Regions from separate parts of the Methylocystis sp. Se48 genome, predicted to be linked through region 3. Evidence: predicted binding sites of a transcription regulator. Region 3 holds the regulator's gene; each other region holds the start of a gene.
The links. The regulator PhoB, encoded in region 3, activates phosphate uptake and scavenging genes when phosphate is short. The targets are predictions, from matches to a motif close to TGTCATNNANCTGTCAT.
Positions count from the first base shown of each region.

Region 1: ACV959_RS12730 (OprO/OprP family phosphate-selective porin) is a predicted target of PhoB. The motif match lies at 1,050-1,066, and genes of this name have one in related genera.
Region 2: ACV959_RS12120 (DUF2794 domain-containing protein) is a predicted target of PhoB. The motif match lies at 839-855, and genes of this name have one in related genera.

Region 1 is NZ_CM149850.1:2,588,662-2,590,927, reverse strand. Features, by position in the region: gene ACV959_RS12735 (tetratricopeptide repeat protein) at 1-461, shown strand, start outside; gene ACV959_RS12730 (OprO/OprP family phosphate-selective porin) at 1,129-2,266, shown strand, end outside.
Region 2 is NZ_CM149850.1:2,458,494-2,460,759, forward strand. Features, by position in the region: gene ACV959_RS12115 (Bax inhibitor-1/YccA family protein) at 1-354, shown strand, start outside; gene ACV959_RS12120 (DUF2794 domain-containing protein) at 406-828, opposite strand; gene htpG (molecular chaperone HtpG) at 1,297-2,266, shown strand, end outside.
Region 3 is NZ_CM149850.1:332,754-335,019, reverse strand. Features, by position in the region: gene ACV959_RS01670 (GcrA family cell cycle regulator) at 251-778, shown strand; gene phoB (phosphate regulon transcriptional regulator PhoB) at 801-1,547, opposite strand; gene phoU (phosphate signaling complex protein PhoU) at 1,544-2,263, opposite strand.

The sequences.
Region 1 (2,266 bases), 1.4 Mb from region 3:
GTAATGCCGCAGCGCAGGCCAATCTCGGAACCATATATCTCGAAGGGCAGGGCGTCCCGCGCGACTACAAGGAAGCTATGAAGTGGAGCTTGCTCGCGGCCGGGCAGGGGGTCGCCGCCGCGCAGATGAATGTCGCAAGCATGTATTACGAAGGCGTCGGCGTGCCGCAGGATTTCAAGGAGGCTGCGCGATGGATTCGTCTCGCAGCGGAGCAGGGCGACGCGGAAGCGCAACTCAATCTCGGCGCGATTTACGCCATGGGCAACGGAGTCGTTCGCGATCCTGTTCGTAGCCATATGTGGACGAGGCTCGCGCTTGAGTCGCCGATGCTGTCGATGACGGAAGGCGAAAAAAAATCTGCCCGCGAGATGTCGGCGAAGCTTTTGTCGCCGGATGAACTCGCGAAGGCCGAGGCGATGGCAAAAAAATGCGTTGAGTCGAAATTCAAGACGTGCGACTAAACCTCAGAAAAGAAGATTAGTTTTTTCCTCCTTTTTGACGCCCTCGATCCGCTTCGGGGGAGCTCTTTTAGTTTTACCATTGTTCCGTCCCGATCTGTCGCTTTCGGGAGCGCTCGCGAGCTTCTGCTCTCGCGAGAGGCTGATCGACGAGGGTTGTTTCAGCCTCGTTCAGCCAAGTCCGCCGCCACGCCCCTTCGGCGCTGAGCTTTTCGCCCGATCATCGACCCTTTGACGGCGGGCGCGCTCAAAGGGCGGCAGGGGAGAAGCCTGCGACTGTTTCAGACCCTTCGAAAACTCCTGACTAGCGAACCAGGCCGGGAGGGCTCGGATGCGCGGAGGAGAATGGTCGGGGCATGTTTCACGTCTGTGTCTGGTCTGTTGATTATGTTTCTGAATAATGTCTAATATAATCTCATAATCAAAATATATATCTATAATGTTTCTATAATATTTCTGGTATGTGGAAGCGATTATGAATCAATGACTTGAATTTAGTGATTGGCGTCTTCTATATTTCAAAAATTATAGTGTTGCTGAATCGCAACTTTTGACAATTTAAACATGCTTTCGTTCAGCGAAGACTGTGTTTGTCACCATTATGTCACACAAGTTGCGTGAGTATGGGGTCGGCCTAATATTTAGGCGGTTTTGGACTTAGAGGCTGACAATGATGATGACGACGAAAAAATGGGCGGCGGCGGGAGTGGCCTTAGGCGCGCTGCTCTCCGCGACTGGCGCGGCCTGCGCCACTGCCAACCCCGCCGCCATCGAGGCGCGGTTGCGCGCTCTGGAGGCGGAAATCGCCAAGCTGCGCAAGGAGGCGCATGAGGCGAAGGCGCAGGCCGCCGCCGCGCAAAGCAAGGCCGCCAATGTCGCCAACGCCGCGCACGGCAAGGCGGACCCGCAAGCTCCGCCGCCTCCGCCGCCGGTTTTCGTCAGCTTCAAGAACGGCATTTTCGTCGAGACGGAGGACAAGGCATACAGCTTCAAGGTCGGCGGCCGCATCATGGTCGACGGCGGGGGCATCACCCAGCCGTTGAACGGCTTCTCCAGTCAGGTCGGCTTCCGCCAGATTCGTCTCGAGGTCGAGGGCAAGGCCGCGGCGATCTGGTTCTACAAGCTACAATACGATTTCGCCGGAACCGGTCAGATCACCGGCAACAATCAGGTGCTCGGCGGCATTCGCGATTTCTTCTTCGGCATCCAGCACCCGGCGATGACGTTGCCCTGGTCCAGGGATCCGATGTTCATCATGGTCGGCAACCAATTCGAGCCGTTCAGCATTGAGTCGTCATCGTCGTCGAAGTTCCGCCCGCTGATCGAGCGCGCCATGGCGGTGGAAGGCATCGCGCCGAGCCGCCACCTCGGCGTCTCGGTCGGCGCCTATGGAGACAACTGGACAGCACGTCTCGGCGTATTCTCGACGAGCCCCGAAGACGCTTCGATCAATCCGGCGCAGAATACGCCTGCCTCCTGGGGCGTTCCGAAGGCGGCGGGCTGGTCGTCCACCGGCGGCGCGCAATACGTCGACGTCTCGGGACGCATGACCTATGCGCCGATCAAGGACGAGCATGATCTGCTTCATATCGGCGTTTCGGGGCGGTACCACAGCCCTAATGACTCGACGGGTCTTTCGAACGACCGCGTGCTAAGGCTCGGCAACCGCCTGCGCTCGGAGGCCACGATTCTCGGACAGGGTCTGCTCGGGACGCCCGATCTTTCCTGCGGTTCCTATACGCTCGGCGGCTTCTTCGGCGGCATTCCGACCACCTCGGCCGCTGGCCATTGCGTGCGCGACGTCGTGT
Region 2 (2,266 bases), 1.6 Mb from region 3:
TTCATCACGGCGGCCGCGTTCGGCGGGCTGAGCATATACGGCTATATGACGAAGCGCGACCTCTCCGCCTTTGGTTCGTTCCTCGTGATGGGCGTATGGGGTCTCGTGGTCGCCGGCCTCGTCAACCTGTTCCTGCAGTCGAGCGGGCTTCAGTTCGCGCTGTCGATCCTGTCCGTTCTGATCTTCTCCGGCCTGACCGCCTGGGATACGCAGAACATCAAGGACATGTATTTCGAGAGCGACGGCTACGAAGTCGCGCAGAAAAAGAGCGTGTTCGGCGCGCTGTCGCTGTATCTCGACTTCATCAACATGTTCCAGTCGCTGCTGTTCCTCTTTGGTCAGCGCAACGACTGAGAACCTTGGCGCGATCAAGGAAAGCCCCGGCGAGTCCGGGGCTTTTTTTTGCTATTCCACGCCGACGAGTTTCAGGCCGCGGTCGAGCGCCCGCAGAACGCGGGAGAGATCGTGTCCCCGCCGAAGCACGAGTCCGGAGGACGCAATCACCGCATAGGCGCCCTGGCGCCGCGCGAGTTCGGGATTTTTCTCGATCCGATAAAGAGGCGCTTCGCTGGCGCGTCGAAAAATCGAGAACACGGCCTTCGCCGGCGTGAAGTCGAGCGCGTAATCGCGCCACTCGCCCGCGGCCACTTTCGCGCCGTAGAGATTTAAAAGCGCGTTGAGTTCGCGCCGGTCGAAAGAGACCAGCCCCGCGCTTTTCGACTCGCTCTTGCCCCCCTGTCGCTCGGTCTGAATCGCGCGCATCGATCCTGCGACCACGACCAGCGCAGGGCGGGAACGGCTGGGCTCCGTCGGCTCCGACTCCGCCATCCGACCTTCTCCTCACACAACTGTCATGTTTGCGCGATGGAGGCGAGAGGGCAAGCGCCGTTTGTGCTATCGAGGACGCAATTCGTTTCGACCTGCCTTGAGCGTAGCAAATATCTAAGAAAAATCACAATCTTGCCGAGATTGGGCCTCTTGCATGTCCAACGTGTCGCCCAATATCTTGTCCTCATTGCTGCGACTGGCTTCGACGCGCTTTTCCGGTTTTCGTCAGCCCCCCAGCCCCCCGGGATCGCAAGTCGGCGGTCAACAAAGTCGTAGCGATGGACGGGTCGGCCGGGAGAAATCCCGCGCCGACCCTGTCTTTTCCGGAATTTGCCGAGCAAACCGTTTTCCAAGCCTTGCAAAATCGCGTCGAATGACGAACTGACGGATCGCGGCCGCAAGACCGCCCTCTTTCCCCTTCAAATCAGGCGCTCCTGTTTTGGAGCTGGAACTTTTTTCGGAGACCGCATGACCAACGACGCTGCCACAGCAGACGCGCCGCAGGCCGCTCAATTCGGCTTCGAGGCGGATGTCGCGCAGCTTCTCGAACTGATGACGCACTCCGTTTATTCGGAGCGCGAGGTTTTTCTGCGCGAACTGATCTCCAACGCGGCCGACGCCTGCGAAAAACTGCGTTACGAATCGCTTTCCGACGAAAAACTCGCCGCCCAGGCCGGCGCGCCGCTCGTCGTCATCTCGCTGGACAAGGAGAAGCGGACGCTCACTGTGGCCGACAACGGCGTCGGCATGTCGCGCGAGGAACTCATCAGCGCGCTCGGCGCCATCGCCAATTCGGGCACGCGCGCCTTTCTCGAAAAGCTCGGCAAGGAATCCGGCGATCAGGGCGCCTCGCTCATCGGCCGATTCGGCGTGGGCTTTTATTCAGTCTTCATGGTCGCCGATCTCGTCGAGGTCGCGACGCGCCGCGCGGGCGACGATCAGGCGTGGCTGTGGTCCTCGCAGGGCAAGGGATCGTACGCGATCGTCCCTCTCCCGCTCGAAGACGCGCCGGCGGTCGGCGCGCGCGTGACTCTCCATCTCAACGCGGAGAGCGAAGAGTTTCTTGAGCCCTGGCGAATCGAAAGCATCGTTCGCGAACATTCAGGCGCGGTTTCGACGCCTATCAACCTCGTCGAGGAGCCCGGCAAGGAGCCGCGCCGCATCGCCGACGGCGTCGCCTTGTGGACCCGGCCGAAATCGGAGATCACGCAGGAGCAGTACACGGATTTTTACCGCCAGCTCTCCGGCGCCTTCGACGAACCGGCGCTGACGATCCATTGGCGCGCGGAGGGCCGTTACGAATATACGGTCCTCGCCTTCGTGCCCGGCTCCCGGCCGTTCGATTTCCTGGACCCCGACCGCAAGAGCAAATCCAAGCTCTATGTCCGGCGGGTATTGATCTCGCGCGACGTCGAGATCCTGCCGGAGTGGCTGCGTT
Region 3 (2,266 bases):
AGTCTTGCGCGCAACACCTGCGACGGAAAGCGGGGACAATCCCTGTTGAGAACGCCCCCTTTTGCTTGCCAGCGACTCTTGCGCATGATTCAACTGCTCCAGTAAATTTTCTCGTCGGCGCGGTCGCGTTCTTTCCGCGCGACGTCTCTCGAGTCTCGATGCGCGTCATATCGCCGCTGGCTTGCGCCAGTGCAGCGAGGGGCGGCTGATTCCGCCATGCGCGCTCGAACCGGCCGGTTGGAGGTCACACATGTCTTGGACCGATGAACGCGTCGAGCTGTTGCGTAAACTATGGAGCGACGGCCTCAGCGCGAGTCAGGTCGCTGCGGAACTTGGACCCGGCATCACGCGCAACGCCGTGATCGGGAAGATTCATCGTCTCGGATTGGCGGAGCGCGCCAAGACGGCGAGCGCGCCGCGTCCGCGCGCCGCCAAGACGGCGCCGCGTCCCGCCGCCCCCGCGCCCCGCGCGGCGGGACACGCCGTGCACGGCAATGTCGCGCTCGCATTCGCGCCGCAGGCGATGGTGGTCGCGCGCGCGGTTCCCGAGGAGGAAGTCGTCATTCCGATGACGGAGCGCGTGACCCTGATGGAGTTGCGCGAGTCCATGTGCCGCTGGCCAATGGGCGATCCGACGTCGCCGGAATTCCGCTTCTGCGGCGGCAAGTCGCCGATCGGCGGCGGCCCCTATTGCGCCCATCACGCCCGCATCGCCTATCAGCCGGCGCAAGACCGCCGCCGCGCGCGCGAGCAGCTCAGGGCCCCGCGCTACGCGTGACGCGCCTGACGGCCGGGGCGCGCTAGTCGCGCCCGAATGTTTCGTCGAAGGAATAACCCGAACCGCGCACGGTGCGGATCGGGTCCTTCTCCCGCCCGCGGATCAGCGCCTTTCGCAGCCGGCCGACGTGAACGTCCACCGTGCGTTCGTCGATCTCCGCCGACATTCCCCAAACGCTGTCGAGAAGCTGCGCGCGGGTGAAGACGCGCCCCGGTTTCTCCATGAAATATTCCAGCAGCCGGAACTCCGTCGGTCCGAGATGAATCTCGCGGCCCGAGCGGCGCACGCGGCGCGTCTCGCGATCGAGATCGATGTCGCCGAGCGTCAGCCGGGAAGCGACGCGCTCCGGCCGCGCGCGGCGCAGCAGGGCGCGCACGCGCGCCATCAGCTCCGGCGTCGAGAAGGGTTTCACGACGTAATCGTCGGCGCCCACCGACAGGCCGCGCACGCGCTCGCTCTCCTCGCCGCGCGCGGTGAGCATGATGATCGGCATGTCGCGGGCGGCGTCGCGCGCCCGCAGGCGCCGGCAGATTTCGAGGCCCGAGACGCCGGGCAGCATCCAGTCGAGAATGACGAGGTCCGGCGGCGTCTCCGTGATGCGCAACTCCGCTTCGTCGCCATTGTCGACATGCTCGACCTGATAGCCCTCCGCCTCCAGATTGTAGACGAGCAGCGTCGCGAGCGACGTCTCGTCCTCCACGACGAGAATGCGCGGCGCGCGATCTGGCTTGACCTCGCGGAGGGCGGATTGTTGGGCGGACTCGTTCATTGCGGGCTTTCGGTCTCCCCGGCGCGGAGATTGCAAACGCGCGTCTTCGGTCGTTCGGCCGGCATGGGCTCGCCGGTGACGAGATAGACGACGGTCTCCGCGATATTGGTGGTGTGATCGCCGATGCGCTCGAGATTTTTCGAACAGAACAGAAGATGCGTGCAGAAGGAGATGTTGCGCGGATCTTCCATCATGAAGGTGAGGAGATCGCGGAAGACGGAGTCCTCCAGCGCGTCGAGATCGGCGTCGTTCTCCCACACCGCGCGGGCGCGTTCGACGTCGCGCAGCGCATAAGCGTCGAGCACTTCCTTGAGCTGCGTGGCGGCGAGTTCGTGCATCGACTTCAGCCCGACGATGGCGCGCGGCAGACGCGCGTCCGAGGCGATCTTCAGCGTCCGTTTCGCGAGGTTCTTGGCGAGATCCCCGATGCGCTCGATGTCGCCCGAGATGCGGATGGCGGCGATGCATTCGCGCAAGTCCACCGCCAGCGGCTGGCGCCGGGCGATGGTCAGTATCGCGGCCTCCTCGACTTCGCGCTGAAGCGCGTCGAGGCGCGCGTCCGCCGCCACGACGCGCTTGGCGAGATCGACGTCGAAACTGGCGAGCGCCTGCATCGCCTCCGCCAGCATTTTTTCCGCGACGCCGCCCATCTCCGCCAGGCGCCGGCCCAAGGCCTCCAGATCGCGGTCGTAGGATTTGACGATATGCTCGCTCATGGC